Regions from separate parts of the Arthrobacter sp. JUb115 genome, predicted to be linked through region 1. Evidence: riboswitches for the same ligand, from Rfam matches in the RefSeq annotation. Region 1 holds a riboswitch; the other holds the start of a gene.

Region 1 (16,057 bases):
GGCATCGAAATCCTGCGCAAGGGAGGCAACGCTGTCGATGCGGCTGTGGCAACCGCGGCGGCACTGGGCGTCACCGAACCCTATAGCGCAGGCATTGGCGGCGGCGGATACTTCATGCACTACGATGCGAAGTCGGGCAAGGTCAGCACCATCGACGGCCGCGAAACCGCCCCGGCAGGCATTGGGCATGATGCCTTCATCGATCCTGGAACCGGCGAACCGTATAACTTCACCCCGGAACTGGTCACCAGTGGTGTGGCAGTAGGCGTGCCCGGGACAGTGGCCACCTGGCAGCGCGCACTGGATAATTGGGGTTCGCAGAACCTGAAACAGGTTCTGCGGCCGGCAACCCAGATCGCTTCACGCGGCTTTGTCATCGACGAGACGTTCCGCGAGCAGACCCTGGACAACAAGGAACGGTTCGCCGCGTTCACCTCCACGAGCGAATTGTTCCTGCCCGGCGGAGATGCTCCGGAAGTCGGGAGCATTTTCAAGAATCCGGATCTCGCACACACCTACCGGATGCTGGCCAAGCAAGGCATTGATGGATTCTATGAGGGCGAACTGGCTGCCGACATCGCCCAAACGGTACAGGCGCCGCCAAAGAGCGAAGACACCACCCTCCCGGTTCCCGCAGGGCAGCTGGGCACCGCCGACCTGGCCGGCTACGAAGTGGTGGAGCAGGCACCGACAAAGGTGGACTACCGGGGCTACGACGTCTTCGGCATGGCTCCTTCTTCCAGTGGCGGAACGACCATCGGCGAATCTCTGAACATTCTGGGCGAATTCGATTTGCCAGCCATGGAAGAACCCGATGCCTTGCATCATTATTTCGAGGCAACTGCGCTCGCATACGCTGATCGCGGCAAGTACGTCGGCGACCCCGCGTTCACCAGCGTCCCGACACGGACCTTGACGGACAAGTTATTCGGCGCGGATCGTGCCTGCGCCATTGATCCGGATCAGGCCGCAACGAAGCCGGTCGCTCCGGGCGACTTGGAAAACTATGATGGCCAATGCCCTGCGGCCACCAGCGAACCGGTAGTGGAGCAGGATACGGAGAACATCTCCACCACCCATCTGTCGGTCGTGGACCGTTGGGGCAATGCCGTTTCCTACACGTTGACCATCGAGCAGACCGGCGGCTCGGGCATGGTGGTCCCCGATCGCGGATTCTTGCTGAACAACGAGCTGACCGATTTCTCCACGGTGTACGACCCGCAGGATCCGAACCGCATTGAACCTGGCAAGCGCCCGCGTTCCTCGATGGCTCCGACCATTGTCCTGCAGGACGGCGAGCCGGTGCTGGCCATCGGCTCCCCCGGTGGTTCAACCATCATCACCACGGTGCTGCAGACCCTGGTGAACCGCATCGACCTGGGCATGAGCATCAGCGAAGCCATCGCCGCTCCGCGTGCTTCCCAGCGCAATACGGCAGTGGTCACCGCGGAACCGGAGTTTATCGAAGCCCACGGTTCGGCGCTCGAAGCCTTCGGGCACAAGCTCGCGCCAGCTGGGGATTCCTTCACTCCGCAGGCGGAAATCGGGGCGGTTGAAGCGGTGGAAATCGCTGCTGATGGCACGCTCACCGCAACGGCCGAGCCCACCAGGCGCGGAGGCGGTTCAGCCATGGTGCTGAAGCCAACCGAATAGGCCCGCAGGCAAATGGCGGCCCCCGGCAACTTCATTGGAAGTTGCCGGGGGCCGCCGTCTGCTGAGCTACCAGGCTATGCGCCTAAGCCTGGGCCGCCATCCGGTTGGAGATCTTGAACTGGGCTGCGCGGTGGGTATCCTTCACGCGGTCCCCGGCGCCGAACAGCTTGTGGCGCAGCGAGCCCTCGGCGTATTCGGTCTTGTAGACCCCGCGTGCCTGCAATTCGGGAACCACGTATTCGACAACGTCCTCGAAGGTGCCTGGAGTGACAGCATAGGCGAGGTTGAAGCCATCAACATCGGTGTAGTCCACCCAGTCGATGAGCTTCTCGGCTACCTCGGCACCCGAACCGACGGAGACCGGGCCGAATCCGCCCACGCCGATCCATTCGGCCAGCTGGCGGATGGTCCATGGCTTTCCGGTATCGCCGCTGGCCTTCTTGAAGGTCTCCACCGAGGACTGGATGGCGTTGGACTTCACGTCGTCGCCGATGACATCGTCTGGTCCGTAGACGGACATGTCGATGCCGGTCCACCCCGAAAGCAGTGCAAGCGACCCCTCGATATCCACGTAGGAGCTGTAATCCTCGAACTTCGCCTGGGCAAGTTCGGTGGTTTCGGCGGTAATGATGGTCTGCATGGCGAAGACCTTGATGTCGTAACGGCCACGCCCAGCGGCCTCGGCAGCGTCGCGGATCTTGCTGACCGCTTCCTTCAGCAGGTCGCGGGTAGGGCAATTCACGAAGATCGCTTCGGCGTTCGACGCGGCGAATTCGGTGCCGCGCTTGGAGGCGCCGGCCTGGTAGATCACCGGGGTGCGCTGGGTGGACGGCTCGGTGATGGCGATGCCCGGGACCTTGAAGTACTTGCCCTCGTGCTCGATCGGGTGCACCTTGGCCGGGTCGGTGTAGACACCGGTTTCCTTGTTGTTCTGCACCGCGTCGTCTTCCCACGAGCCCTCGAGCAGCTTGTAGACCACCTCGAGGTACTCATCGGCGTGGTTGTAGCGCTCGTCGTGCTCCATCTGGTCTTCCTGGCCCATATTGCGGGCCGCCGAGGGAAGGTAGCCGGTGACGACATTCCAGCCCACGCGGCCGTTGGTCAGGTGGTCCAAGGTGGCCAAGCGGCGGGCGAAAGCGTACGGGTGCTCATAGGCGGTGCCCGCGGTGACGCCGAAGCCGAGGTTCTCGGTCACAGCGGCCATGGCGGAAACCAGCATCATCGGGTCGTTGACCGGTGCCTGGGCGCCGGAGCCCAGCGGGGTCACGTTGGTGCCCTTGTACACGTCGTAGGTGCCCAGCACGTCGGCAAGGAACAGTCCGTCGAACTTTCCCTTTTCCAGCACCTTGGCCAGGTGGGTCCAGTAGCCCAGGGTGTTGTAGGTCGAGGCCTTGTCCTGCGGATGGCGCCACAGGCCCGGCGACTGGTGCACCACGCAGTTCATGTCGAATGCGTTGAATAGGATCTCGCGCTTGTTCTCGCTCATGGCTTTGCCCCCATAGGTCGGTAATCGTGGAAAGTTGCTGGTTTGCGTCGCAGGCCCTCAAGCCCGCTGGGTTGAATCTTCGCCGGTGACGGACAGCCGCTGCGGCTGGACCCCGTTGATCTCGTAGTCCCCGACGATGCGCGCCTTGTAGATCGCCGGGTTATGCGTGGCGATGGTGCGCGCATTGCGCCAATGCCGGTCCAGGTTGCAGCCGCTTCTGGTGGACGAGGCTCCCAGTCCGTCGAAGAGCTTGCTGGTCACGCCGATGGCCAGTGGCTGCACCACGGTTTGCGCGCGGTTGGCGGCCAACTCGCATACGGCGTAGCGTTCCTCGTCGTTCAGTCCCGGATCGCCCAAGGCGGCTTCAACTTCAAGGACTGCGCCGATCACCACGGAGTCGGCAGCGAAGGACTCCGCGGAAACTTCGCCCACCAGCTGGAGGACCTGGGGTTCCTGGTATACCGGCACCCCGGTTCCAGTGGTGAAGATGCGGGTGCGCGCCTGCACCGCGTGACGCAGGTCGTTCAGTGCGGCGCGGGCGATGCCCGCCTGCACGGCCATGAGCACCAGCTGGAAGATCGCCGCTTCGGAGTCATTGGTCTGCTGCGGCATGAAGCAATCCACCGGGACCTGGTGGAATTCGGTGGTGCCGGTTCCGGTGAGGCCCTGGCCGAACCCATCCCAGTCGTCGAGGATCTTGACGCCGCTGCGCTGGGTGGAGACCACGGCGATCTGGCGGCCGGCGAGCTCCGGGTGGGCCACCGCAACGGTGGTCCAGTCGGCAAAAATGGTGCCGGTGCAGTAGTACTTTTCACCGTCGATCACCCAGCGTCCATCCAAGACGCTGGCCTTGGTGTTCAAGGTGCCCAGGGCGTTGCCACCGCGTTCGGTGTAGGCGTTGCCGATAATCTGCCCGGCAGCGATGCGAGCGACCCACTTCTTGCGCAGTTCTTCGTCGTCCAGCACCAAGACATTCTCAACGAATGCGATATGCGCGCGCCACAGCTGGCCTACGTGGGAGTCCGCCTCGGAAAGCTCGATGAGCAAGCGGAAGACATCCACCAGCCGTGCACCATAGCCCCCGTCGGCAACGGAAAGGCGCAACGCACCGAACCGCTCGCGATTCAGCAGGCCTACCTGCTCGAAAGGAAGCACGCGGTTCAAGTCGCGGTCCTTGGCGGTTGCAGCGATCTGCGCAAAAACGGGACGGAAGATTTCGGCCAGCCGGTCGTATTGCTCATCCGCACTTGGTCCGGGGGTGATTTTCAGCAATTGCCTAGTCGGCAACTGTTCTTCAAACTTGTCCAGGTCCATTGCGGTGGCCTGCGAAGGGTCACTGAGCTGGTTGAAGTCCAGTCCGAGGGCATTGTGCGATTCACCAATAGGCATCAGGGTTCTCAATTCTTTCCATCGGTCCTGGCGGTAGCACCGTCCCGCTATTGGGGTGGTTGCTGCGGCGTCGTGGAGCCAGATCTCTCAGCCGCTCTGGATGGGTCGTAATTCATTTGTAACGGTAATAAACCGGTGATTCCAACCCGCGAAGTCACATTTCGTCCCAGTGCCGGCAGTGCCCATCTTCAAATTTCACAGCCTATTCCGTGTCCTGCCGAAGATGAGTTGCAAAGTTTTGCTTAATGTCGAGCAAACCGGCCTGCAATAAAATAAATAACGAAATTTCTGGGCAATGTGACGTAGTTGTCGAAGATTTTTTCATATTACGCGAGATTTGCGTTCAAATCGTTCGACTCGTTGTAATGGACACGTAACCATCCCGAGCGGCCGAGAGATCTGGCTCGTTGACGCCGCAGCAACCACCTTTGGAGTTTTGCTCTGCAGGCCGGTGCTACCGCCAGGACCGATGGAGATGAACATGACTCTTTCCTTTGCAGCGCCCGAGGCAGCTCCCGTTGTCTCAGCTTCAAGCGCCCTGGACGTGCAGTTCAGCAACGTGTCGCGGACCTTCACCACCAAGATGGAAAACCGCACCGTCCTGGCCGATATCAACCTGCAAATTCCAGCAGGTCAAGTCGTGGCCATTCTTGGAGCCAGCGGTTGCGGAAAATCCACGCTGCTGCGTTCAGTATCGGGCTTGGACCACCCCACCACCGGCACCATCCGCACCGGCACCCGCGAGGTCACCGGCATCAACGAGTTATGCGCCGTTGCTTTCCAGGAGCCCCGGCTGCTGCCATGGCGCTCGGTTCGCCAGAACATTGCACTGGGCCTGGCACCGGAAACCGATAAGCGCTCCGGCAACGCGCTGATCGAGGAGTTGATCGAGCTGACCGGTCTGAGCCATGCAGCCAGCTTGCGCCCACGCGAGATCTCCGGAGGCATGGCGCAGCGGGTTTCGCTGGCTCGCGCGCTGGCTCGGCGCCCGGGTGTATTGCTTCTTGATGAACCCTTTGGCGCCCTCGATGCGCTGACACGCTTGAAGATGCAGGATCTGCTGCTCTCGATTCACGCATCGTTCCCCACCACCGTTCTCATGGTGACCCATGATGTGGACGAGGCGTTGACTCTGGCTGACCGCGTGATTGTTCTGGGGCGAGGCGCTGGGCATAGTGCAGCGGGCGTCATCGAAGATCTGTCCATCTCAGCTGGGCATCCACGCCGGCATACCGATGAAAAGTTCGTTGCAGATCGCCTGCACCTATTGCGCCTGCTCGGCGTCGACCCAACCAACCATTAGTCCCGGCCACGCCGTGGGTCCCGAACCATTCGTCCCCTTTGCCTTTTCACCTACACCGCTTGCACGCACAATTCTAGGATTCTCCATGCTTTTGAACCGTCTCACCCGCCGCACTGCATTGTCCGCCGCCGCCTTGATCGTTGGCGCAGTTGCCCTGACCGGCTGTGCTGGCGAAAACGCTACAGCCTCCTCGGATGGTCAGACCCTGTCCATCGACTTTGCCACTTACAACCCGCTGAGCCTGGTACTCAAGGAAAAGGGATGGTTGGAAGCAGCCGCCAAGGAGCAGGGCGTAAATGTCGAATGGATCCAGTCCGCAGGTTCCAACAAGGCCAATGAAGCTCTTCGCGCCGACGCAATCGATGTTGGTTCCACAGCCGGTTCCGCTGCGCTCCTGAACCGTTCTAACGGTGCACCCATCAAGACCATCGCACTGTATTCGCAGCCGGAATGGGCGGCCCTGGTAGTGGATAAGGACTCGAAAATCGAGTCCGTTGAAGATCTCGCTGGCAAGACCGTGGCCGCTACAAAGGGCACCGACCCATACTTCTTCCTGCTGCAGGCGCTGGAATCCGCGGGCTTGAGTGAAGCTGACATCAAGCTGCAGAACCTCCAGCATGCCGATGGACGTACCGCCCTGGCCAACGGCTCGGTTGATGCCTGGAGCGGTTTGGATCCGATCATGGCCGCTGCCGAAAAAGACGGCGCGCAACTGGTTTACCGGAACTTGGATTTCAACACCTACGGTGCGCTGAACGCTCGCGAAGACTTCATTGATCAGAGCCCCGAACTCGCCCAGCTCGTTGTCGATGCCTACGAAAAGGCTCGTGGCTGGGCAGCTGACAATCCCGAGGAAACCGCAGAAATCCTGGCCGACGTAGCAGGGCTCGAACCAGGAGTTGCTGCCACCGTCATTGAGGAACGCTCCAATCTGGACGTTCCGGCAGTTCCCGACGCCAAATTCACTGGAGTCCTGAGCAAGATTGCTCCCACGCTGGTCGCTAGCGGCGATGTCTCGGAGCAGGAATCCGTTGATGAAGCTCTGGAAACCCTCATCGATGACCAGTTTGCCGTCAAGGCAGACGCAACAAAGATCTCCGGAGAGTAACCAGCCATGAGTCCCACTAACGTGGCTGGAACCCGCGGAAGCCAAACACCTGCCAAGCAGAAGGCCAGCATGGCCGCAACGATCCTGCGTGCCCCGAAATGGCTGCTTGCGCTGGTCTTGCCGCTGACCACCCTGGCTGTGTGGCAATTTGTCACCGTTACCGGAATCGTTGCTCCGTGGACACTGCCAACTCCGGGTTCAGTGGTTTCTGCTGCCATTGAGCTCTTCCAGGATGGCGAACTCGGAAAGCACATCGGCATCTCCACTCAGCGTGTTCTTCTCGGTTTCGCCTTCGGATCATTGCTGGGCTTGGCGCTGGGTGCGCTTGTCGGGCTGTCCAAATTGGCAGATGCATTTCTGGGACTGAGCATCAGCGCCCTGCGTGCAGTCCCTTCCTTGGCTTGGGTTCCGCTGCTGGTGCTCTGGATGAAAATGGGTGAAGATTCCAAGGTCACACTCGTGATCATTGGTGCCTTCTTCCCGGTCTTTACCACCGTCGCCTTGGCGTTGCGCCATGTCGATGCCCACCTGGTCGAAGCAGCCCGCGCCTTCGGGTTGAAGGGATTGAAGCTGCTGCGCACCGTCCAGCTGCCCGCAGTGGTCCCTTCGATCTTCTCCGGACTGCGTTTGGCACTAGCCCAAGCTTGGCTCTTCCTGGTCGCAGCCGAACTCCTCGGCGCGTCAATGGGCCTTGGCTTCTTGCTCACCGACTCGCAGAACAACGGCCGATTGGACCGCCTAATCATGACCATCGTGCTGCTGGCCGTCTTTGGAAAGATCACCGATGCCCTGCTGTCGATAGCAGAACGCTGGGCTATCAAGCGCTGGACCTGAAACCGGACCAGCTAGTACCCGCTGACAAAACTACCCCTCACCAAAGAAAGTTTGCGATGACCACCGAATTGGCAACAACCTCAACTCAAGTTTCAGAGGCAGCACGCCAGGAATTCTGGGACGAAGCGGCGAACCTCTTGGATTGGGACACCCCGTGGCACACCACCAGCCGCATCATTCCGGCCGATCCGGATGCCAAGCGCGGACCGGAAATTTCTTGGTACCTCGGCGGCAAGCTGAACGCCGCAGTGAACTGCGCCGACCGCCATGTAGCTGCGGGACGCGGCCAGAAGGTCGCACTGTATTTCGAAGGCGAGCCCGGTGACCGGGTAGCCGTCACCTACAAGAATTTGCAGGAGCGGGTCTCCCAGGCAGCCAACGCCTTGGAATCCCTGGGTGTGGTGAAGGGCGACCGCGTGGTCATTTACCTGCCGGTGCTCATTGAAACAATTGTCATCACCTTGGCTTGCGCCCGCATCGGCGCCATCCACTCGCTGGTCTTCGGCGGGTTCTCCGCCGAAGCGCTGAGGTTCCGTGTGGAGGACACCAAGGCAAAGGTCCTGGTCACCACCGACGGCCAGTTCCGCCGTGGCACTTCGGTTCCGGTCAAAGGCAACGCCGATGCGGCCGTTGCCGGCGAGAACGAAATCGAAAAGGTCCTGGTTATCCGCCGCACCGGCGACGAAATCCCGTGGACCGAAGGCCGCGACATCTGGTGGCATGAGGTGGTTGATACCCAGTCCACCGAGCACCACGCGCAGGCATTCGATGCGGAAACACCGCTGTTCATCATGTACACTTCGGGAACCACCGGCCAGCCGAAGGGCTTGGTTCACACCACCGGCGGGTACCTGACGCAGGCGGCCACCAGCTACAACCTGCTGTTCGCCAACCCGGACGAGTCCCAGCGCGCCAAGGACGTGCACTGGTGCACCGCCGACCTCGCCTGGGTCACCGCGCATACCTACGAGATCTACGGCCCGTTGGCCAATGGCGTCACCCAGGTAATCTACGAGGGCGTCCCCAACGCCCCGCACCCGGGCCGCCACTTCGAGGTCATTGAACGCTACAAGGTCACCAGCTACTACACCGCTCCCACCTTGGTCCGCTCGTTGATGGGCTGGTTCCCGGATGGCATCCCGGCCCAGTACGATCTGTCCTCGGTGAAGATCGGCGGCACTGTGGGTGAAGCCGTCAATCCCGAGGCATGGAAATGGTTCCGCCAGCAGATCGGCCGGGACAGCGAAGCAGGACTGCCGATGGTTGACACCTGGTGGCAGTCCGAATCCGGCGCGACCGTGCTTTCTCCCCTGCCGACCGATGGACATTTCAAGCCAGGCTGCGCCGCACGCGCGCTGCCGGGCATCTCGGTGGACATTGTCGACGATGGCGGCCTGAGCGTGCCAGCCAACCAGCAGGGCAATATTGTCATCACGCGCACTGGCCCGTCGATGGCCCGTACCGTATGGGGCAACCCGACGCGCTACTACACCAGCTACTGGGAACAATACGTAGAGCAGGGCTGGTTCTTGGCTGGCGACGGTGCCCGCTTCGATGAGGACGGCGATATCTACATCCTGGGCCGCACCGACGACGTGATCAATATTTCCGGCCATCGGCTTTCCACCATTGAAATCGAATCGGCATTGGTCACCCACCCCGGCGTGGTGGAAGCCGGCGTTTGCCCCACCCCGGATTCCAAGACCGGACACGCTGCAACCGCCTTCGTGGTACCGCTGGACAAGACCCTGGTTGCCGAGTCGCCTGACGAGCAGCTCGTTGCACGGCAGGCCGAGTTCATTGCTGAACTCCGTGATACCGTCGCGGTGCAGATCGGCCCGATTGCCAAGCCGCGGGAAATCGTCCTGGTTCCGGATGTGCCCAAGACCCGTTCGGGCAAGATCATGCGCCGCCTGCTCACCCAGCTGTTCGAGGGCACCACGCTCGGCGACACAACGAGCCTGCAGAATGAGCCGTGCATTCCGGAGATCAACGCGATCTGCCGCGCGCGCGGCTAATCGCTGCTCCCAAGCCCCTTGGGGTTAAACAAATGAAGCTTCTTCCCCGGCTGGGGAAGAAGCTTCATTTGATTTGCCGGTTAGGAATCCCCGGCCGTTGGCTTCTGGCTCTGGCCATCGGCCGCGCTGCCCTTGCCGTCCTGCACCGGGTCAGCGGTGGCTTCGGTGGCGAAAAGCTTCACTTCGGAGGCCCTTCCCTCGGCCCTGACCAAAGGGATTTCGGTGGTCATCAAGCTGAACTGGCCACCCTCATGGCGGTCAACCGCCTGGCCCACGGACTGCTCCAGGACCTTTCGAGCCACCTTGCCGCGAAGCACCAGCGGATCCTTGCTCAGGTCCTTCCACAACGCCACGCAGAGCAGGAGCATCACAATCACGAATGGCAGCGCCGAAACAATAGTGATGTTCTTCAGCCCGGTCAATGCCTCCGCCGGATGATCGCCGCCAGCCAGCAGCATCACCGCGGCCACAGCGCCGGTGGCCACGCCCCAGAAGATCACGGCCTTCTTGGATGGCTCTTCAGCGCCGCGTTCGCTGAGCGCACCCATCACGATCGAGGCCGAGTCTGCGCCGGTCACGAAGAAGATCGCAATCAGCAGCACGGTGACGACCATCAGCACGGTAGCCATCCAGCCCGACAGCGGGAGGCTGCCAAGCATGTCGAAGAGGATCAAATCGAAGTTGATGTCTGGTGCGCCATCAACAATGCTGGCCAGCTTTTCCCCGGTTTCCCCGGCGCGTTCAGCGCGTTCCTGAATACCGATGGCGCCACCGCCGAAGATTGCGAACCAAATCAGGGTGACACTGGATGGAACAAGCAGCACACCGGTGACGAACTGGCGAATAGTGCGGCCACGGGAAATGCGGGCGATGAACAAGCCGACGAATGGGCTCCAGGAGATCCACCATGCCCAGTAGAAGACAGTCCACGAGGACAGCCAATCAGACATTGCACCGTCGCCGGCGGCCGTACGCGAGGCCATCTCTGGCAAGTCGCCGATGAAAGCGCCAATGGCATCGGGAATGACGTTCAGGATGAACAGAGTTGGGCCGCCAATGAAAACGATCAATGCGATGATCAGTGCCAATACCATGTTGGTGTTGGACAACCACTGGATACCGCGCTCGATGCCGGAAACGGCAGAAGCGACAAACAATGCGGTCAGAATGCCAATGATGATAACCAGAACGCCGGAACCGACCTTCTCCATCATCCCGGTGGCCTGGATGCCGCCGCCAATCTGCAATGCGCCCAGACCCAGCGAACAAGCCGAACCGAAGAGCGTGGCGATGATGGCCAGGATATTGATGGTGCGCCCGCCCCAACCATGGATGGCCCGGTCGCCGAAGATCGAGCTGAACATGGCTGAGAACAGCTGGGGGCGTCCCAGCCGGAAGCTGCCGTACGCCATGCCCAAGCCAACGATGGCGTACATGGCCCATGGGAATAAGGTCCAGTGGAAGAGCGTGGTGCCCATAGCGGTGCTCAATGCATCACTGGTGGAACCTTCCACCGTTCCCGGAGGAGGCGACATGTAGAAGTACAGCGGCTCGCCCACGCCGTAGAAGACCAAGCCGATGCCCATGCCGGTTGCGAACATCATCGAGATCCACGAGACCGTGGAGAACTTTGGCGTCTCGCCGTCCTTGCCCAGCGGGATGCGTCCAAAGTTCTTGGCCGCTACGACGATGGCGAAGACCGCGAAAACCGCGGCAGCAATGACAAAAAGCCAGCCAGTGTTGGTGATAACCCAGTCAAGGGCCGCGCTGGAGGCCTTGCCCAGCCCTTCGGGGCTAGCGAAACCCCAAATAATAAAGGCCAGCGCTAGAGCGCCGGCGATTCCGAATACCCAGTAATCCGTACCGGAAAGTGAGTACTTCTTAGGTCGTCTGTGACGAACTGAATGCAGTTCCTCAACGAGGTCGCCGATTGATTGATCCGTCTGCTTCATTGCGGTCTTCCTTCACTGGTGAGATCCCGCGGATAAGATCCGGGCGGAATCTGCCGAGCCATCGCCTCTCGAGTAAACGATCGCCATGCAGTGTGATTGATTGCGAATTGCTTTTCGGGTGTCGGTCCACTGTGTCTAAATCTCGCGTTGAAGCAGCCTGAAAGAAACAACCATTCTCCGCTAATATCTCGCGAATTATTCCTGCGAGTTGACTCGATTTAGCACGATTTTGACACGATAAATCCCAAAATGGGCCTTTTCCAGCATGGTCGACATCTCATCAAGGGTCAAATCAGATCCTTGATTTCTCGCCGTTTCCGGATCTTCAGCACCCCGGGATCACATTGTTTACGCTGGCAGCGCCATCCATGTGAGCTTCCTCGCCCCACAGGATTTTTCGCTCCCCGAACCCGTGGAATCATCAATTGGACCGCAATATTTCCCAAGATAAAACCACCCACTATTCGCTTTCTTATTTCGGGTGAAATGTCTGCGATTTCGTAATTTTCCTCCCCCAGAAGCAAACCACGCTTGAACATGCATCATACGGAATACTTACTAATGAAGCACCGATTCAACCAGTCAGCTGGAGTCCACCCACTTTTAACGCGAAATACACTGGAACTTATCTTGACTGATTCAAAATAAGCAGGCATGCTGGGTACATGACATCACAGGCAAGGATCGAGCAGGTGCTGAAGGCGGCATCGATGCGGGTCACGCAACCGCGCGTTGCGGTACTTTCCGCCGTCGCGACGCACCCGCACGCGGATACTGAAACTATCATTTCGGCTGTCCGTGAAGATCATCCCAATGTGTCGCACCAAGCTGTCTACGATTCACTCAGGCTCTTCACGAAACTGGGTGTCATTCGGCAGATACAGCCACAGGGCCATACTGCCCGCTATGAAGCCCGCGTTGGCGACAATCACCACCATGTGGTGTGCCGCCAGTGCGGAACGCTGGCGGACGTCGACTGCGCTGTCGGCGGCGCCCCGTGCCTGCATGCTTCCAATGACCATGGGTTCAGCATTGATGAAGCCGAAGTGATCTATTGGGGCACCTGCCCGGATTGCCAGGCTGCGAACGCATAGTTGCTGTCTAAGTAAACCCCTAGATTTGCCATCGTCATCAGCGCAGCTGCTGCGCGATGGATAAAACCAGATAAACCCTAAACAATCCGGAAGGAAAGAGCACATGTCTGAGATGACTGCAGGTCAGTGCCCAGTAGTTGGCGGCGCGGGTCGAATTCACCCTACCCAGGGCAATGCCAACACCGAATGGTGGCCGAATAAGCTGAATCTGAGGATTCTGGCCAAGAACCAGCAGGTTTCCAACCCGCTGGACGAGAACTTCGACTACATTGAAGCCTTCAATGCCCTCGACTTGTCGGCAGTAAAAGCCGACCTGACCGAAATCATGACCCAGTCGCACGACTGGTGGCCAGCAGACTTCGGCCACTACGGCCCGTTCTTCATCCGCATGGCTTGGCACTCCGCAGGCACCTACCGCTCGCACGACGGCCGTGGCGGCGGCGGCGCAGGCCAGCAGCGCTTCGCTCCGCTGAACTCGTGGCCTGACAACGTTTCGCTGGACAAGGCTCGCCGCCTGCTGTGGCCAGTGAAGAAGAAGTACGGCCAGTCGATTTCCTGGGCCGACCTTATCCTGCTGGCTGGCAATGTGGCTCTGGAAGACATGGGCTTCGAGACCTTCGGTTTCGCCGGCGGCCGCAAGGACGTTTGGGAAGCAGATGACGATGTCTACTGGGGCCCTGAAAAGGTCTGGCTGGACAGCGAACGCTACACCGGCAAGCGAGACCTGGATGCTCCTCTGGCAGCAGTGCAGATGGGCCTGATCTACGTGAATCCTGAGGGTCCTGACGGAAATCCGGATCCGCTGGCCTCGGCCGTAGACATCCGCGAAACCTTCCGCCGCATGGGCATGAACGACGAGGAGACCGTCGCGCTGATCGCCGGTGGCCACACCTTCGGCAAGACCCACGGCGCGCATGCCGATGACAAGATCGGCCCGGATCCAGAAGCAGCTCCGCTCGAAATGCAGGGACTGGGCTGGAAGAACGGCCACGGCACCGGCAAGGGCGCGGACACCGTCTCCTCGGGTCTTGAAGTCACCTGGACCTACCACCCAACCCGCTGGGACAACGAGTTCTTCCACATCCTCTTCGCCTACGAATGGGAACTGTTCGAATCCCCAGCAGGCGCCAAGCAGTGGCGCCCGGTCAACAATGGCGGAGCCGGCTTGGTCCAGCCTGCATTCGAGACCTTGGAACACCGCGAGCCACGCATGCTTACCAGCGACCTGGCCCTGCGCTTCGACCCGGTCTACGGCCCGATCTCCAAGAACTTCAAGGAGAACCCAGACCAGTTCGCAGACGCCTTCGCCCGCGCATGGTTCAAGCTGACCCACCGTGACATGGGCCCGAAGTCCCGCTACTTCGGCCCAGAGGTTCCCGCTGAGGACCTGCTCTGGCAGGATCCACTGCCAGCAGCTCCGCAGACCACCTTGGGTGCAACTGAAGTTGCCGCACTTAAAGCCCTGATCAACGATTCGGGACTGACCGTCCAGCAGCTGGTATCCACGGCTTGGAAGGCCGCTTCGACCTTCCGCACCTCGGATAAGCGCGGCGGCGTTAACGGCGGCCGCATCCGCCTGGAACCACAGGTCTCCTGGAGCGTGAACCAGCCTGAGCAGCTCAAACCGGTAATTGCCAAGCTGGAAGAGATTGTTGACAACTTCAACGCCACTTCCGGGATCAAGGCTTCCTTCGCGGACGTCGTTGTCCTAGCCGGCAACGTCGGAGTCGAGCAGGCAGCCCTGGCAGCTGGCCAGCAGGTCGAGGTTCCATTCACCCCGGGCCGCGTAGACGCAACCCAGGAGCAAACCGACGTTGACCAGTTCGCATGGCTGGAACCAGTTTCCGACGGATTCCGCAACTACGACTCGGGCTTCGTCAAGCTGCCTAGCGAGTACCTGCTGATCGACCGCGCGAATCTGCTGGGCCTCTCGGCACCGGAAGCGACCGTACTGCTCGGTGGACTGCGCGTCATCGGCAATAACTGGGACGGCTCCAACTTGGGCGTCTTCACCGACACCCCAGGCGCGTTGACCAACGACTTCTTCGCGAACCTGCTGGAGCTGGGGTTGGAATGGACCCCGTCCGCTGACGAGCAGACCTACACCACCACCGATGGCCGCTGGACCGGTAGCCGCGTGGATCTGGTCTTCGGTGCCAACTCCGAGCTGCGTGCACTGGCCGAGGTTTACGCTTCGGATGATGCCAAGGAGAAGTTCGTCAATGACTTCGCCTCCGCTTGGGCCAAGCTCATGGACGCAGATCGCTTCGAACTGCGCAGCAAGTAGCAGCTGCTGGGCTGCAAGCCCGTAGCAATTAGTGCTGGGCTGCTGCTTCCCGCAAGGGAGGCAGCAGCCCAGCACTTGTTTCATGCGGGAACTGCCCGTCAGAACAGCGTCGCGGCGCCGCTGGCGAAGTCCGGGTTCTCCAGCTTCAGCAGCTCGGACTTGGCTTCCAAGCCTCCCAGGTAGCCGCCCAATGAACCATCGGTGCGCAGCACCCGATGGCAGGGCAGCACGATGGGAATCGGGTTGGTGGCGCAGGCTGAACCGACGGCCCGCACCGCCTTCGGCTTGCCGATCTGCTGCGCCAGCTGGGCGTAGCTCAGGGTATGCCCGTAATCGATTTGACCCAGTTCCAGCTGCACCTGGCGGCGGAACTCGGTGGAGAGTTGCAAGTCCACCGGAAGATCGAAGCCATGCCGCTGGCCCGCGAAATACTCCTCCAGTTGCCGGGCGGCACCATCCAGGCTCGACTTGTCGCGCAGGATCCGCGGGCTGAGCTTTTCCGAGAGCACCTCCAGAATCCGGTCATGGCCTTCGGATTCAAAAGCGACCCGGACCAGCCCGGCATCGGTGCTGGCCAGCAGCAAGGCCCCCACGGGGCTATCGACCACGCGATAGGCAACATCAACAAGTTCCCGTGCACGGGCCCGTTCAACGAGCCGGTCCTGCAGCGAGTCGAGGACTTGCGCTTCAGCGGCCGTAGCCTGCTGCCGATAATTTTTTCCGTTCATGGCTGCTCCCGCCATAGTTCTTGGTCATCCATCCGGGCCCGCAGATTCTTGATCCCATCGGCGCCCGAACGCCGGGCGGCAGCTTCGGTGCCGGAAAGGATTCCGGCAATTTGCGCGTAGCTCATTCCGCCCAGGTAGCGGTAGGCCACCACCTGCCGCTGCGTGCCAGGAAGCTGGTTCACCTCATGCCACAGCTGCAGGTTTT
Region 2 (16,185 bases), on a different contig from region 1:
TCTGCAATCTCGCTCAACACCAAGGGTAAGGATTATACGGACACCGGAACGTCCAACATCTTCGCCTATTACTGCATGCTCAACGAGTTGGGCGTCCCTGAGACAACCCAAGAAAAAATGGATCGCACCAGAGCTATGGATGGCACACAAAGCGATACCTGGGACTCGTTAAAAGCTAGCTGGTCTTATCACCCGGACAGCGGCGTCAACGTGGTTATTGAAGGAGTGAACTAGAAATGTTAAACGACAAGCAGATTTCAGCGGAGTCGTTCGATAACCCAGCAAAGACTAAAGGCAAGAAGAAGCGCTGGGGACTCATCCTCTCTTCAATACTCGTTGTTGGGGCCTTGGCCGGAGGCGTGTTCTGGGGTATGAACCTCGTCAATCCGAAGGAATCCGAAGAGTATTTGGCCCTGTCCGAGTCGCATTCAGCGGTCGCAGCGGAACGGGATTCGCTCCAATCCGACTTCGACGAGCTTGAAGCCGGGATCGCCGGCAGGGAAGAAGCCGTGGAGGAACGCGGCGCCGCCCTGGATGAACAGGCCGCCAATCTGGATACGCGTGACCAGGAGCTCCAGGATGCGGAAGACAAGGTCGCTGCCCGCGAAAAGGCGGTCGGAAAGATCGAGGCGGAACAGCTGGAAAATTCCGTCGAGGACGGAGTATGGACGGTCGGCAGCGACATCAAGGCCGGCACCTATCGCGCCAAGGAAGCTGTGGGCAGCGACTGCTATTGGGCAGTGGTCAAAACGGGAACCAATGGCAGCGACATCATCGACAACGGCATCCCTGGCGGAGGGCGTCCCGCCGTCACGGTCAAAAAGGGCCAGGACTTCGAATCGAAGCGCTGCGGCACCTGGGTGAAGCAGTAGAAGCCCGCACACCAAACATCAGTGATCATCACCTACTCTTTTAGGAGCCATCATGAGCTATACCAATGCACAACCTTCGTCAATAGGGCAGTATCCCGCACCTTACCTTCCGCCGAAGTCTTTCATGACGACCTGGTTGCTCTCCCTGCTGCTAGGTGGACTGGGCGTTGACCGTTTCTATCTGGGCAAGGTGGGCACCGGCCTGCTGAAGCTGCTGACTTTCGGCGGTTTTGGAATTTGGTCCCTCATCGATCTCATTATCATCCTTTCTGGTGGCATGACCGATAAGTTCCGTCGCCCGTTGGAGGGGTATGCGCAGCACAAGAAGCTGGCATGGATCATCAGCATCGTTCTGATCGCCATCGGCGCAGTGATTGGAATCAGCACCGGGGTCTCTGCCGGAAAGGCTGTGGATCAAGCGGTCACCAACACACCATCTGTCGTTAAAGAACCAACCATCGAGGCTTCGGCGACTGCTGCAGCAACTGAGCAGGCTGCTGTTGAAGAAGAACCCGTGGCAGAGGAACCTGCGGAGGCCACGTGGCAGGAGGTCGTTACCCTCGATGGAAAGACCGACAAGGCCAGCAAGGTGTTCGAGCTCACCGGGGCTGAAGCCCGGATGACCTATTCCTTCAAGGGGGGCGAAGACATGTCCCTTGGCGCGATCTACATTCTCACCGAGGGGACGGATCTGATGAAGGACGGCGGGCTTCCCGAAGCCATGATTGACGGTCCGGTTAGCGAAGAAACGGCTCTGCACAAGACCGCGGGCAAGTACTTCCTGGATGTGAACGCTGCAAACTTCGACGGCTGGACCGTCACCATCGAAGAAAAGCGCTAACAGAGATTCCGAGGCGGATCATTTGGGAGAAACTCCTCGGAAATGTGCTCCGGTGGGAACTCTTATGGGGAAGAGGACCCACCGGGGTTTGGACAAAGGTAGTCGCCCACGCAAGTCTTGGACTTACGTGGGCGACTATCCGTTCGTAGCATCGATTCTTGAAGTTATCGTTGGTTGCCCAAAGCGAACAAGGCTTGGTCGATTTCTCTGGCCGTCCACGTTTGGTCATGTTCATCAAGGAGCTGAATGAGAACTTCCACTTCTTGCATGTACCGGCGGTACCGGCCGCGACTGTTTGCCAACTGAATGCCGAGGAGCGTCAAACCATGGTGCGCACGGCGATCGTAAATGGCCATTCGTTTCGGTGCTGCGGCGACGATGACCGCTGAAGCTAGTGCGTCACCGGTGGTGAACCCGGGCAATGCTCCTAGAGCGCTTCGTGATTTCTCGGCGGCTTCCGGAACACTGAGCAGCTCGTCATTCGCGTACTTGAGTACGTTTTCAGTGGCCTCACGTACCTCTAGGTCCGGGGTGTTCATGAGCTTCTTTGCCCACTTGGTGTCGGCTCTGAGCCGTTTCCATAGAAGCAAAGAACCAATGTCAGCTTTCCCGAGGGAGCCGGTCTTGGCAAATCGTTCCGTCACCTCTTCAAGAACCTCGTCGTAGTGTTCTGAAGTGTCGCTCGTGTAGTCTTCGTGCGCTCGGGAAAGCTGAATCCAAAGAGGGATTTCGCTACCCTCAGTCAACGTCGTCGATGAGTCCATGATCCTATCCTGACATCAATATTTGAAGACGTGTAAGTCCCGATGTTCAGGGCATCCGAGATGTTCTGACGCTTGCTGAAACTGAAGCTCTTAAATCCTACTTTTAGCTGTCTTGGGCATCATAAGTCTGATATGTTTTAGGGAAGCGACGGGGCTGATTTTTCGGATTTAACAGCTGGTTCATACCGCTGATGAGTTCCCGTCGATGTACCATCGACACTTCATGCGAGGGAATTCATGAGCCAACTTTTTGACCTGTCCGGACGGCTGGCCCTGGTCACCGGATCCTCCCGCGGCATTGGCCGCGAACTTGCCCGTGCCCTGGCCGAAGCCGGAGCCACCATCATCCTGCACGGCCGCGATGCGCAACGCTTGGCCGAAACTGCCGCCGAATTCGGCACCCGCTATGGCGCCGAGAGGATCCACAGCGTCTGCTTCGATGTCACCGATGATGCCGCCGTGCGCGAGAACATCGCCGCCATTGAAAAGAACATCGGCCCCATCCGCATTTTGGTGAACAACGCGGGCATCCAACACCGCGTGCCCATGCTGGAACTGGAAGTCGCCGACTGGCAGCGCGTGATCGATACCAACCTCACCAGCGCCTTCCTGGTGGGCCGAGAAGTCGCACGTGGCATGGTGGAACGCGGCGAAGGCAAGATCATCAACATCTGCTCGGTGCAAACCGATCTGGCCCGTCCCACTATCTCCGCCTACACCGCAGCCAAGGGCGGACTGCGCAACCTCACCCGCGCCATGACCGCGGAATGGGCCTGTTCGGGACTGCAAATCAACGGCATCGCACCGGGCTACATCCACACCGAAATGACGCAGAATCTGGTGGATGACGAGAAATTCAACTCCTGGATTCTTGGCCGCACCCCGGCGGCCCGTTGGGGTACCGTCGAAGACCTGGCCGGACCAGCAGTCTGGTTGGCCTCGGACGGATCGAACTACGTGAACGGTCAGACCATTTTCATCGACGGAGGCATGAGCGTTGTCGTCTAATTCCCTCGCCACCAGCACGTTGGCCGTCGTGGCCCATGCAGCCGGTGATTTGCGTATTGAACAAATCGAGCTGGCAGCGCCGGGAGCAGATGAAGCACGCGTTGCCATCGCTTACGGCGGTATCTGCGGATCAGACTTGCATTACTGGAGCCACGGCGCCGCCGGGGAATCGATCCTCAAGGCTCCAATGGTTCTCGGGCATGAAATCGTCGGCACCATCATCCAGGCCGCCGCTGACGGCAGCGGGCCGGCAGCCGGAACCAAAGTCGCCGTGCACCCGGCAACACCAGGTGAGACGGGGGAACCCTACCCGGCCGACCGCCCGAATCTCTCCCCGGGGTGCACCTACCTGGGCTCGGCCGCCCGCTACCCGCACACCGAGGGCGCATTCGCCCGCGAAATGAACCTGCCATCACGCATGCTGCGTGAGCTGCCTGCTGGCTTAGCACTGCGCGATGCGGCACTGGCAGAACCGGCTGCGGTTGCTTGGCATGCGGTGTCGCGCGTCGGCGAAGTCGCCGGCAAGAAGGCGCTGGTTATTGGTGCTGGCCCGATCGGAGCTCTCGCTGTAGCAGTGCTTAAACGAGCCGGGGCCAGCGAAATTATCGCGGTAGACATGCACGCCAAGCCGCTGGAGATTGCCAAGCAGCTCGGTGCCACCTCCACCCTGCGCGCCGATGGCCAGGAAGCAATCGCCCAGGTGGGCGCGGACGTGGTCATCGAGGCCAGCGGCACCTACCGCGGATTGGCCTCCGCGGTGCGCGGTGCCGTGCGCGGCGGTCGAGTGGTCATGGTCGGGTTGCTGCCCTCAGGAGAACAACCCGCACTCATTTCGCTGGCTATTACCCGCGAGCTGGAACTGGTTGGTTCCTTCCGCTTCAACGACGAAATCGACCATGTGCTTGCTGCCCTGGCCGACGGTTCACTGCAGGTTTCCGAGGCGGTAACCCACGAGTTCCCGGTCGCCGATGCGCTTGAAGCCTTCGAAACGGCCAAGGATTCGGCTCGCTCCGGCAAAGTCCTGCTGAACTTCCTGGGGCAATAGTTGGCTTCAGCTAGAAGTGCACCGCGGCGGCCCCTGAAGTCGGGGGCCGCCGCGGTGCTTTTTAGTTCAGCGAACTCTAGTTGGTCTCTGCGATGCTTACCGCGGTTGTCACGGGCACCGGATTGGCGAAGAGGTCCAGCACCGGGCAGTGTGCATCCACTGCGCGGCGCAGTTCTTCATAGCGTTCAGCTGATTCCGGTCCGGCAATCCGGATGTCCAGATCCACCGACGAGAAGCCGGGGCGGATGGTCTGGTCGATGCCGAAGAGTCCGCGGACATCGAGGTGGCCATTGGCCTGGATCTTCACGTCGTCCACCTGGATGCCGAGGTTCTGCGCGTACAAGCGGTAGACCACAACCTGGCAGGAGATGAGCGCTCCGAGCGCGTATTCCACGGGGCTTGCGGCCAGGTCGCTGCCGCCCAGGGCAGCTGGCTCGTCGACCTGGAAGGTGTGCTTGCCGGAGACAATGTTGCTGGCTACCGAATCGAAGCCTTCGCCCTCGACGGTGAAAGTCAATTGGGCACTTTGCGGGGCAGCCGAAATTCGTTCGCCCCAGCCCTTGCCTGCTTCCTGCAGGCGCTGTGCGCGGTCTTCGGATACGGTTGGGGCAGATGCTGCATTAGTCATGGGGAATTGATCCCCTTTCTGGCGCAAGGGGCGCCATCGCTTACGCATCTTGGCGTTCAAGATGCGTCGAATCTTCACCTGGGGCACCCCGCACAATGACGCAGGAGGGTTGCCGTCCACTCAGCCAGGGCTCAAAGAGTGGAACTCGTGATTCAGTGATTAATTTCTATCGGTTGCAGGGCCCGCGGGTAAAGGGCAGAAGTAACTTTTCGTCACCGGGCATCTTGCTTTCCGGCTCGCTAAGATGGAATCTAGCTCTCGGGCGCCCACTGCACGAACAATGAACGGCGAGTATGGAATTCCAGCTGACACTTTCTGCGGCCCAGACCTTGGTGACCGAATCCGAATACAACCTGGGCCAATTCCTGTGTGATTCCGGAAAAGTGCAGATCGCCAACCGGGTAATGCGCCCGGGATCTACCCGCATCTCCGGTGTGGTGCTGCGCGAATCGGTGATGGCCCAATTGGAAATCACCGCGGGCAATATCAGCTTCACCAGCTTCTGCGGCAAGCATCCGGGGGTTCAGTCCTGTGAAGACGTCGCCGCCTTGCTCATTGAGGTCACCACCGAAGAAGACCAGGGCTTCTTCGTCTCCGACTCCGGGGTGGATCCCCACGCATGGAAACGCAATAGCAAGCCGCAGTGGGAACGCACCCTTGACCGTCTGCTTCCAGTCATTTCCGATGAGCCGCTGGTTGCCGAAGAACCGCTGGGATTGATCCTGAAAGTGGTCAGCGAACCGCGTTATGGCGGCGAGGACGCGCTGACCTTGCAGGCACGCCCGGCCCGCCAGGGCACCAAGAGCCCCTGGATCCAAACCGGGATCAGCTGGCGCAATGTCGCTTTTGATACGCGGTTCTCCAAGAAGCAGCGTCGTGCGGTCGTTGAACTGGACCGGTTGCGTGAACACGTTGAACAAGATACTTATCGCCATTCGTGGGATCCCAAGGAGTGGATCTCCTTGATGGATCTTCCAGGCCAGGACCTGCTGGATGCGTTCGAAGCCCTGCGTGAAGCTGGAGTGCAGATCGTCAACGGCGGTTCTACGGCCAAGGCCCCGGTGGAGTTCAGCGAGCAACCAGCCATGGCACACGTGGATGTGCGTCGCGGTGAACATGGCCTGAGCATGGAAGGGAAGCTGCGCGGGCCGAGCGAAGAGCACGTCTACCTCTTGCCCATAGGCACGCCGCCGACCTTGTTGGCTTACGCGTCCAGCCCCTTGCCGAAGGCCAGGGAAATCGGTTTGGCCCGGTTCGCTGAACCGGTCACGAAGGAACTGGCCACATTTATTGAATCCGGTGCGCAATCCATCCCGCAGGAAGGCGTTGAGCTTTTCGAGCGCCAGCACCTGGACCGATTGCGCCTGATGGCACCGTTGAAGAGCGAGGATGACAGCTACAGCATCCCTGTTCCAGCACGCCCCAGCCTCAAGCTGTCCCTGGAGAGCATCCGAACTCCGCTGACCGTGAGCTATTCCTGGGAGTACGCCTCCGCGGGCCCCCGCCAGTATGCCGTGGAAAAGGAAATTGCTGCTTCGGTGCAGGACAAGCTCGGCGCGCAGGCTTCCTTGGGGCAACTGACCTCTTCAGGAATCTTCCCGCCGAAGGAATTCAGCACCTCCGAATCCATCGATTTCTTGGTCTACGCATTGCCGCTCTTGGCAGAGCATCCCGATGTGGTCGTTGAAGAGCAGAACAGGCTGCCGAAGTACCGGATCAGCCACGCGCCGGCCGCTGTCAGTGTCGAAGCCGGCGAAAGCACGGGGGACTGGTTCGACTTGTCTGTGGAAGTGCTCCTGGACGAGACCAAGGTCCCGTTCCCACTGCTGCTGGAGGCCTTGACCAAGCAAGATGAGTATCTCGTCCTCGATGACCTTACGGTGATCCCGATTGATGGTGCAGATTTCACGCAGCTGCGCCAGCTGATATCAGAGGCCGGGGAGCTGGGCACGGTGCAGGGCGATACGATCCGCATCCATAAGTTGAGCATCGACTGGTGGCAAGAACTGGTGGATCTGGGCATTATCGAAGCCCAGCACAACCAGTGGCTGCAGACCATGAAGGCGCTGCAAAGCGGTGAAGAAATGCAGCCGGTCCAGCTAGCGGAAACGTTCAACGCTGAACTGCGCCCGTATCAGGGCCACGGCCTATCCTGGCTCAACTTCTTGCGTACCCATGATCTCGGCGGCGTCCTTGCCGACGATATGGGTCTGGGCAAGACCGTCCAGCTGCTGGCTTGCCTTGAACAAGCGCGCGTCGAGGATCCTGCCCAGAAATTCCTGGTGCTGGCTCCTACCTCGGTGGTGGGCAACTGGATCAATGAGGCGCAGCGATTTGCGCCGCAGATGAGAGTCACCGGCATCACTTCAACAGCTAGAATGAGCGGCCAAAGCATGGCGTCGCAGATCGGTGACGCCCAATTGGTAGTTACCAGCTACACGATCTTCCGCCTGGCCTATGAGGATTTTGAAGCCGCCGGATTCAACGTCATGATCATGGACGAGGCCCAGCAACTGAAGAACCATGCCTCCAAAGGCTACAAGCAGGCCCGGCAGCTGCCAGTGCCGTGCAAATTCGTGGTCACTGGCACACCCATGGAAAACAACCTGATGGAACTGTGGGCGTTGGTCTCACTGGCTGCACCAGGCCTGCTGGGCGGTGCGAAGTCCTTCAAGGACAACTACCAGAAACCCATTGCCGACGGAGACCAGGAGCGCCTGGAGCGCCTGAAGAGCCGACTGCGTCCGTTCGTGCTGCGCCGTACCAAGGAACAGGTCGTTCCAGAGTTGCCGGCGAAGACCGAGCAGGTGCTGGAAGTCGAACTGGAGCCGGGGCACCGCAAAGCCTATGACCGCCGCTTCCAGCGCGTGCGGCAAGAAGTCCTGGGCCTGGTTGACGACGTTGATTCGAATCGCTTCCAGATTCTCCAATCGCTGACCTTGCTGCGCCAGCTGGCCTTGGATCCGTCCCTGGTAGGCGAGGGCGATGCCCCGAGCGCGAAGCTTGAAATGCTGCGCGAACTCATGGGGGACGCGGTTTCTGAAGGGCATAAGATTCTGGTCTTCAGCCAATTCACCAGTTTCTTGGCCAAGGCACGCGACGTCGCTGAAGAGCTGGGCATTGAGCACGGATACCTTGATGGGTCCACCACTGGCCCAAAGCGCAAGGAACTGATTGACGGTTTCAGCGAGGGAGATTTCCCGGTCTTCTTCATCTCGCTGAAGTCCGGCGGCTTCGGCATTAACCTCACTTCCGCCGACTACTGCATCTTGCTGGACCCATGGTGGAACCCGCAGGCCGAAGCCCAGGCTATTGACCGGGCCCACCGCATTGGGCAAACTCGTCCGGTCTATGTGTACCGCTTGGTGGCAAAGGACACCATCGAATCCAAGGTGCTCGCGCTGCAGGCCAAGAAGACGCAGCTGTTCAATGATGTCCTGGGAGAGACTGCCCAAGCCGCGCAGAGTGCGGCGTTAAGCGCCGATGATTTCCTGGCGCTGATGGAGTGAGCCTAAAAAGCTGAAGCCTTGGAAACCAGAAGGTCTCCAAGGCTTCAGCTGAAGATCGGGAACTAGAGAATCTGTTCAAAGCTGTCGTTGAGGCGGTGCAGGAGATCTCCAAAATTCTTCAGTTCGGAGGCTTCCCATTCCTTGAGCTGGCGGCGCAGTTCCTCACGCAGCGTGTTACCGCTGGAGCGCCATTTTTCCTTGGCGATTTCTGTTGCCGAGACCAGCTGGGCCCGGCCATCGGAAGGATCCTGGGTGCGGGTGACAAGTTCCAGAGACTCGAGGTGCTGCACGAGGCGGGAAATAGTCGCCTTGTCCAGACGCAGTTTTTCTGCGAGTGCTCCCTGTTGCTGGGCTTCATCACGGATGACCACTGCAAGCAAGCGGTACCCCGGATCCTGCAGGTCCGGGTGGATGATCTTGGCGCGACGGATCAGCATCTGGCGGGCGCGCAATAAGATGGCGGTGAATTCTTCTTCGACCGTCTGCATCAGTTCTTCTTCTTGCATACAAACCATTCTAAAGATTAATGGTCAATAAGTCTGATATTGGAAACCGCAGCCGTTCGAAGCCGAAGTGTTGAACGTACTGCGAATCCCCAGCTGAGCGTAATTAATGGCTTGGAAAAGACTGGCCAGGCAACGCCTGATGCCTGCAAAGCCGTACAGTTCCACTTCTCCGGCGCAGCTTAGGAACGACTTGCCAATTGCATTCGTGATTAGAGAAGCAATAGATTTCCGCCGCCGCTCAGAAGCAGAGCAAGAAAGCCATGGCCTCCGTTGCCGCTGGCGTTGGACCCAACGTGGTGCGGCGAATCTGTCCGCACTGTCCACGGGCCTCTTGGAGAGCATTGAGGGTCTTGCATGAATTAGATATCGGGATTCATGAAAATAAAGCTTGACGCTTCAACTAATGGTTGGTAGTTTTTAATCATGAATCAGCTATCCGATACCCCTCCCGTCTTGTTCCTTAGCCATGGCGCACCGCCACTGGCCGACGACCAGCGCTGGACCCAGGAGCTGGCTAGCTGGTCCGGCACTTTCGAGAAGCCGAAAGATATTCTGATGATCTCCGCGCACTGGGAAAATGCGCCGGTGACGCTGAGTGCTACCCAGCAGAAGAACGAATTGGTCTACGACTTCTGGGGCTTCGACCAGAAGTACTACGACGTTCGCTACGACGCGCCAATGGCGCCCGGGCTGGCCAATGAAGTCGAACGGCTGACCTCGGCCTATGGCCATCACGTGGAGCGCGACGAGACGCGTGGACTGGACCATGGCGCCTACGTGCCGCTGAAGGAAATGTTCCCGGATGCGGATGTACCGGTGGTGCAGATGTCCATGCCAACACTGGATCCTGCAGGACTCTTTGATCTGGGCAAGAGCTTGGCACCCTTGCGCGAGCGGGGAACCTTGATCGTTGGCTCCGGATTCACCACCCACAACTTGCGCTGGTTCAACCCAGCCGGCGGGCCGGATTCGGCGCCGCCATCGGCCTCCAGCGAGTTCGACCACTGGGCCGAGGAGGCAATGGCCCGCGGGGATGTGGACTCCATCCTCGACTTCCTGCACAAGGCCCCGGCGGCCCGCGAAGCGCACCCGCGCTCGGAGCATTGGGCTCCGCTGTACGTTGCGCTGGGTGCGGCATACGCCTCGGGTGGAATTGATGCCAAGACGGCAATTGACGGTTTCTGGTACGGCCTGTCCAAGCGCTCCTGGACCTTGAGCTAGGCGATATCCCTATCTTTCCCGCAGCAAGCGCGGCACCGATTGGTGCCGCGCTTGCGCAGGTAATAGTGGACTTTTCTGGTCGATCCTCTAGCTGGCGGCTACCGATGCATCATCAATGCGGAACAAGGTAGCCTGCGAGCTGTCTTCCACGCCCTTGAAACGCAAAGTAACGGTCTTACCGCGGAAGTTGTTCAGGTCAACGGCCTGCAGTTCGTAGGACGAGCCGGCATCCAAGTTCGACCAGGTGCCCATGTTGTAGGTTCCGTAGCCGTCCAGAACCTGTACGGTCAGCTTGTCGTACTGGCTATAGGCAGTAGTTTCATTGGTCAGCACATGCAGGTAGAACTCCAGCTGCGCATTGGTGGCATCTGCCGGGATGGCGACCTTCTGGTCCAGGGTGTAGGTGTTGGAATTGCCCCAACCATTCAGCCCAGCTAATCCGCTGCCGGAGCGGGCTGCCGAGCCGGACTCGAAGGTGTCGGCGCGGTTGGCGGTCCAGTAATCCGCCCCGTTCTCGAAGCCAGCATTCTTCAGCAGGTTGCCGCTTGGCTCCGGATCCGGAGTTGGCTCCGGGGTTGGTGTTGGGTTGCTGCCGTCCAGGGCATTCATGATCTTGGCGGCATCCACCAGTCCGGCGCCGCAACCGATGCTGCAACCGCCTGGCATCGCGCGGGTGCCCTGCTTCAACGCAGTTTCCACGGAGGCGGGGGACATCCCAGGGTCTGCCGACTTCATCAGTGCGACCATGCCCGCTACGTGCGGGGTGGCCATGGAAGTGCCCTGGTAGAAGGCATAGCCCTGGCTGGATGGAGTAGTGGTGCCGGTATTGATGGTGGACAGCACGCCTTGGCCGGCGTAGCGGGTGTCGCCACCAGGTGCGGTGACGTCAACGGCCGAGCCGTAGTTCGTGTAGTACGACGGAGCGCCCGAAGGGTTGCTTGCCGCTACGGTAATGACGTTTTCGCAGTTGGCCGGGCGGGAATTCGAAGCGTTCTGGCTTTCGTTGCCGGCGGCAACTACCACCGAGGTGCCGCGCGAAACCGCGGCGTTGATGGCCGCCTGGTAGGTAGTTCCGCAAGCGCCGCCACCGCCCAGGGACATGTTGATGGTGTCTGCCGGGGTTGGGTTATTGGCAATTCCCGGGACCGCACCGCCCGAAGCCCAAATGATGGCATCGGCGATGTCGGACAGGCTGCCGCCGCACTTGGCCAGGACGCGGACTGGCTGGATCTTGGCATCCGGGGCAACTCCGGCCACGCCGCTGGAGTTGTTGGTGACTGCGGCTACGGTGCCGGCCACGTGGGTGCCGTGCCAGGAGGAATTGCCCGAGTAGCTGCCGCCGCATTCACCGGCGGCGTACCAGTCGCCCTCATCCTGGGGGTTCGCGTCGCGGCCGTTGCCGTCGCGGGCCGAGGCAGAGCTGGAGACGAAGTCGTAGCCGGAAACGATGTTGGCGTTCAGATCCGAGTGCGAGGTGATGCCGGTATCCAGGACTGCGACGATGCTGCCCTCGCCGGTGGCGATGTCCCAGGCCGAAGGCAAGCGCATCCCGTTGGTGCCGCTGTAGTGCCACTGCTCGCCGTACCGGGTGTCGTTAGGCGTCATGGAAATCTTCATGATGGCATCGGGTTCCACCGATTCCACGAGACCAGACTGCGCAATATCGGCCATGAACTCCTTGGCGCCGTTGCCCTTGAGTTTCTTGTCGGCCTTCACCACGAAGCTGCCGGTGGCCATGGCTCGCATTTCCTTGACGGTAACGCCTGCTGCCTTGGCTGCTTGGCCCCAGGCCTTGGCGCGGGAGGACTTGCCCGTCTGCGTGGCTGAAGCCTTGTAGGTGACGATGAATTGGTCGTAGGCCTCGCCTGATTGAACCGAACCGATCTTGACCTTGTCTTCGCCATTTGCCTTGGGGAGGGACTTTTCAGCGGGAGCCGATACGGGGGAGGCGGTAGCTGGCAAGGCGCCAGCGCCGAAGCCGCTCATGCCGATCACTACGGCCGCGGAGACGGCCAGGGTTCTCCGAAGAGGGGTAGAAAAACGTGCCATTGATGTTCTCCTTGTAGGGTTTTTGGGCGCACAAAGGTCGGTGATCAATCGATGTGGTGTGTGCCGGTAGGAGCGTAACTGCTCGGCAACTCCTAAAGGAAGTACTTCTCAAATAAATCTTTTATATTCGCTCATGTACTAAAAAGGTGTTTCACATATTTCTGTGGAACTATCCCGGCGGACTCGCAGATTCGAAAAATGAATGATGGTTATCTGCATGTTTGGGGAGTTCGAAATTTTCAGATCCGCACTGACCATGGAAAACACATAATTATTTGCATAGCGAACGCTATCTTTCCAAAGTTGTTTCACGCTAGGAGTACATTCCGGGATCCAGCTCTCCTGGCGTCGAAGCCGTGGTCCAAGCGTGCTAAGTATCTTGGCTAATTCATTGAATAAATGGCGTCCCTCCGGATTCGGCACCGTGCGATGGCCAATAGCCGCTTGGTTGCCAGCTCATCGGCTGGACGCTTGGCCAGCCCATCAGTTCCGCCGAGTTACCGTTCGGAAGACAGCTGGCAACGGATAGCTTCGGCAAGGTGGTTCGAGCGCATTCGAGGCAGGGATTACGCTGTCGCACGGGATGGGTAGCAGCGGCAGGCCCAAGATGCCCACCGGAGCGAATACCGGTGCTGCACGTATCTAGCCCAGCAAGAAGGCAATGACCAGCACACTGGGAAAGGTCAGCAGGGTGCTTGCCAGCACCACTTCGCGCGGCACGGCGACGGGCAGCTTGAATTGCTGGGCAAACAGCAAGACGTTTTGCGCGGTTGGAAGCGCCGCCATGATCACCACTCCGAGAAGTTCGATTCCTGATAGGCCGAAAACGAAGCGGGCAACGAGCCAGGCGAGCAAAGGCATGAAGAACACCTTGAACGCGGTCGCCAGATAGATTTCGCCGCGCAGGTTCTTATCTGACAATGGACGCTGGCCGTATAGCGCCATTCCAAAGGACATCAGCAACAGGGGGATGGATGCGTCGCCAATCATTTGCACTGGCGCATGAATGACTTCGGGCAGTGCCAGGCCAAAGAAGGAGAACACCGCACCGAGGAAGGTCGCAATAGAGACAGGGTTGGCGATGGACTTGAGGATCATTTTCGCACCGGGCAGGCCATCCGCGTCACCGGACTTGGCGCGGGAGAGCACCGCGAACATGCACAGGTAGACGGGAGCGATGATCAGCAACTGCGCGATGAGCACCGACACTACGGGACTGGTGCTGCCCACCGCATAAAGGGCCAGCGGCACACCGATATTTCCAGCATTCACATAACTCGTGGACATGGCCGCAACGGGCAGCCGATGAGCTGGAGTCTTGAAGGCCAGCCGCGCGACCAATGCATAAGCGGAGCCGGTCAGCACCGCAACCATCAAGGCTATCGGGGTGAATACACCAACCACCGCATGCAGATCGGTACTGGCAAGCAGGGTGAACATCAGGGCGGGGTTGGTGATGTAGAAGATGAGCGGGGTGAGCCCCTGGGCAATGGCCGCGCGTTGTCGCGGCAGTGCGACCGACATCAGCAGGCCGATGCCGATGAGGATCAAGACAACGGAGAATCCCTGTAGAACTCCTTGCATATTGCCTTTCCCGCCCGGTACTGGTGTTCCCAGCTCCGGGGCTTCTCGAAGCCGTGGACGGCGAGGGTGCGAAAGCTCCCTCTACCGTCCACGGTGCATTATTCAGATTCCCTGGCAGCCCATCAGCGAACCAGCGCGGGACTCTTCGAATCGAAGGTCCAGCCGGGAATCAGGTATTGCATGGACACCGAGTCGTCACGCGAGCCCAACCCATGTTCCAGGTACAGTTCGTGGGCTTGGGCGACCCGATCCATGTCCAGGCTGACACCCAAGCCGGACCGCTGCGGAACCTTGATCTCTCCGTCCCGAATCACCAATGGTTCCTCGGTCAGGCCCTGTCCATCCTGCCAGATCCAGTGGGTATCGAGTGCCGTGATCTCGCCCGGAGCAGCGGCGCCGACCTGGGTGAACATCGCCAGCGAGATGTCGAAGTGGTTGTTCGAGTGCGACCCCCAAGTCAGTCCGAACTCGTTGCACAGCTGGGCAACGCGCACTGAACCGGACATGGTCCAGAAATGCGGATCTGCCAGGGGGATGTCTACCGCATTGGTGCGCACCGCGTGCGCCATTTCTCGCCAGTCAGTCGCAATCATGTTCGTGGCGGTCTGCAGACCGGTCGCCCTGCGGAATTCGCTCATGACCTCGCGGCCCGAGAAGCGGCCCTCAGGGCCGCACGGATCCTCGGCATAGGCCACCACTCCACGCATGCGCTTGCCAAGCCGGATAGCATCTTCGAGCAGCCAGCCGCCATTGGGGTCAAGCGTGATCCGGGCTTCGGGGAAGCGTTCCTTCAAAGCGATGACAGCATCGACCTCGGAGTCCCCGTCCTGGACGCCGCCCTTCAGCTTGAAATCCTTGAACCCGTAACGGGCCTGAGCCGCCTCGGCCAGGCGCACCACGGCTTCTGGTGTCATGGCTTCCTCGCGGCGCAAGCGCTCCCAATCGTCGTTGCCCTGCGGTTCGCGCAGATACGGCAGATCCGTCGTATCCGGGTTGCCCACGTAGAACAGGTAGCCGAGCATCGGAACCGCGTCGCGCTGCTGCCCGTCGCCGAGCAGTTCGGCCGCCGGCACTCCGAGGAACTGGCCGTGCAGATCCAGCAGTGCAGACTCAAGTGCGGTGACTGCGTGCACGGTGGTGCGCAAATCGAAGGTCTGTGCACCGCGTCCGCCGGAATCGAGGTCTGCGAAGCGGGCTGCCACCTGGCGCAGCAGCGAACGGTAAGTCGCCACAGGGGCGCCGGTAATCAGTGTGCCGGCCTCCTCTATGGTCGAACGGATCGCTTCGCCGCCAGGTACCTCGCCGAGGCCCGTGCGGCCTTCGGAGTCAGTGAGGATAGCGATATTGCGAGTGAAGAACGGCCCGTGCGCCCCGGAGAGGTTCAGCAGCATGGAGTCATGCCCGGCGACCGGGATGACCTTCACCGAGGCAATGGTGGGCTGGGAAGTCATGGATTATTCGCCTTTCGCCTGCAGGACGCCGTCAATCCGGCGGGTCAACTTCCACGGGTTGTCTTCCGCGATGGGCTTGGGCAAAAGCGCGTCCGGGAAGTTCTGGTAGGCGATCGGGCGCAGGAAGCGCTCGATGGCCAGGGTGCCCACCGAGGTGGTCCGCGGGTCGGACGTTGCCGGGAATGGACCTCCGTGCACCATCGCGTGGCCCACTTCCACACCGGTTGGCCATCCGTTGACCAGGATGCGCCCGACCTTGGTTTCCAGCGTCCCGATGATCTGCCCTGCGGCTTCGTGATCCGAATCGTCCAGCTGCAAGGTGGCGGTGAGCTGGCCTTCCAGCCGGCCCAGCGCGGTTTGCAGCTGTGCGGCATCGGCGTAGCGAATCACCAGCGAGGCGGCTCCGAAGATTTCGTCTTGCAGCACCGGGTTGGCCAGCAGCTGCTCCACTCCAGCGGTGTAGATGGCTGGTGCCGGAGCGTTCTCGGTTGCCCCTTCGGTGCCACGGCCCAGCAGTTCGACACCGTCCTGGCTGCCGAGCGCTTGGACACCAGCGGTCCAGGAATTGTAGATTCCCTCGGTGAGCATCGTCTGCCCGGAAGTTTCCGGTGCCTGGCCGCTGACGGCGCGGGCGAATGCGTCGCCGGCAGCTCCGGTGGGAACAAAGACGAGTCCCGGTGCGGTGCACAGCTGCCCGGAAGAACCGA

The links. Region 1 has a riboswitch for S-adenosylmethionine ahead of EDF61_RS12785 (ABC transporter ATP-binding protein). Riboswitches for the same ligand answer to the same signal wherever they lie in the genome.
Region 2: it holds a riboswitch for S-adenosylmethionine, as region 1 does, so the genes downstream of both, EDF61_RS10445 (OsmC family protein) here and EDF61_RS12785 (ABC transporter ATP-binding protein) in region 1, are expected to answer to the same signal.

What each region holds. Positions count from the first base shown of each region.
Region 1 covers NZ_SOBS01000007.1:8,188-24,244, reverse strand. The annotation lists gene ggt (gamma-glutamyltransferase) at 1-1,653, shown strand, start outside; gene EDF61_RS12795 (LLM class flavin-dependent oxidoreductase) at 1,736-3,139, opposite strand; gene EDF61_RS12790 (acyl-CoA dehydrogenase family protein) at 3,197-4,528, opposite strand; SAM riboswitch class I at 4,544-4,635, opposite strand; SAM riboswitch class I at 4,903-5,004, shown strand; gene EDF61_RS12785 (ABC transporter ATP-binding protein) at 5,010-5,831, shown strand; gene EDF61_RS12780 (aliphatic sulfonate ABC transporter substrate-binding protein) at 5,917-6,939, shown strand; gene EDF61_RS12775 (ABC transporter permease) at 7,009-7,773, shown strand; gene acs (acetate--CoA ligase) at 7,830-9,791, shown strand; gene EDF61_RS12765 (BCCT family transporter) at 9,872-11,743, opposite strand; gene EDF61_RS12760 (Fur family transcriptional regulator) at 12,409-12,837, shown strand; gene katG (catalase/peroxidase HPI) at 12,941-15,124, shown strand; gene EDF61_RS12750 (methylated-DNA--[protein]-cysteine S-methyltransferase) at 15,223-15,852, opposite strand; gene EDF61_RS12745 (RNA polymerase sigma factor) at 15,849-16,057, opposite strand, start outside.
Region 2 covers NZ_SOBS01000005.1:87,666-103,850, reverse strand. The annotation lists gene EDF61_RS10475 (hypothetical protein) at 1-234, shown strand, start outside; gene EDF61_RS10470 (Rv1352/Rv1906c domain-containing protein) at 237-872, shown strand; gene EDF61_RS10465 (TM2 domain-containing protein) at 925-1,713, shown strand; gene EDF61_RS10460 (hypothetical protein) at 1,878-2,477, opposite strand; gene EDF61_RS10455 (SDR family oxidoreductase) at 2,715-3,485, shown strand; gene EDF61_RS10450 (L-idonate 5-dehydrogenase) at 3,475-4,530, shown strand; gene EDF61_RS10445 (OsmC family protein) at 4,607-5,158, opposite strand; SAM riboswitch class IV at 5,190-5,311, opposite strand; gene EDF61_RS10440 (DEAD/DEAH box helicase) at 5,452-8,667, shown strand; gene EDF61_RS10435 (MarR family winged helix-turn-helix transcriptional regulator) at 8,730-9,173, opposite strand; gene EDF61_RS10430 (dioxygenase family protein) at 9,597-10,394, shown strand; gene EDF61_RS10425 (S8 family peptidase) at 10,482-12,443, opposite strand; gene EDF61_RS10420 (AEC family transporter) at 13,086-14,027, opposite strand; gene EDF61_RS10415 (enolase C-terminal domain-like protein) at 14,150-15,478, opposite strand; gene EDF61_RS10410 (aldehyde dehydrogenase (NADP(+))) at 15,482-16,185, opposite strand, start outside.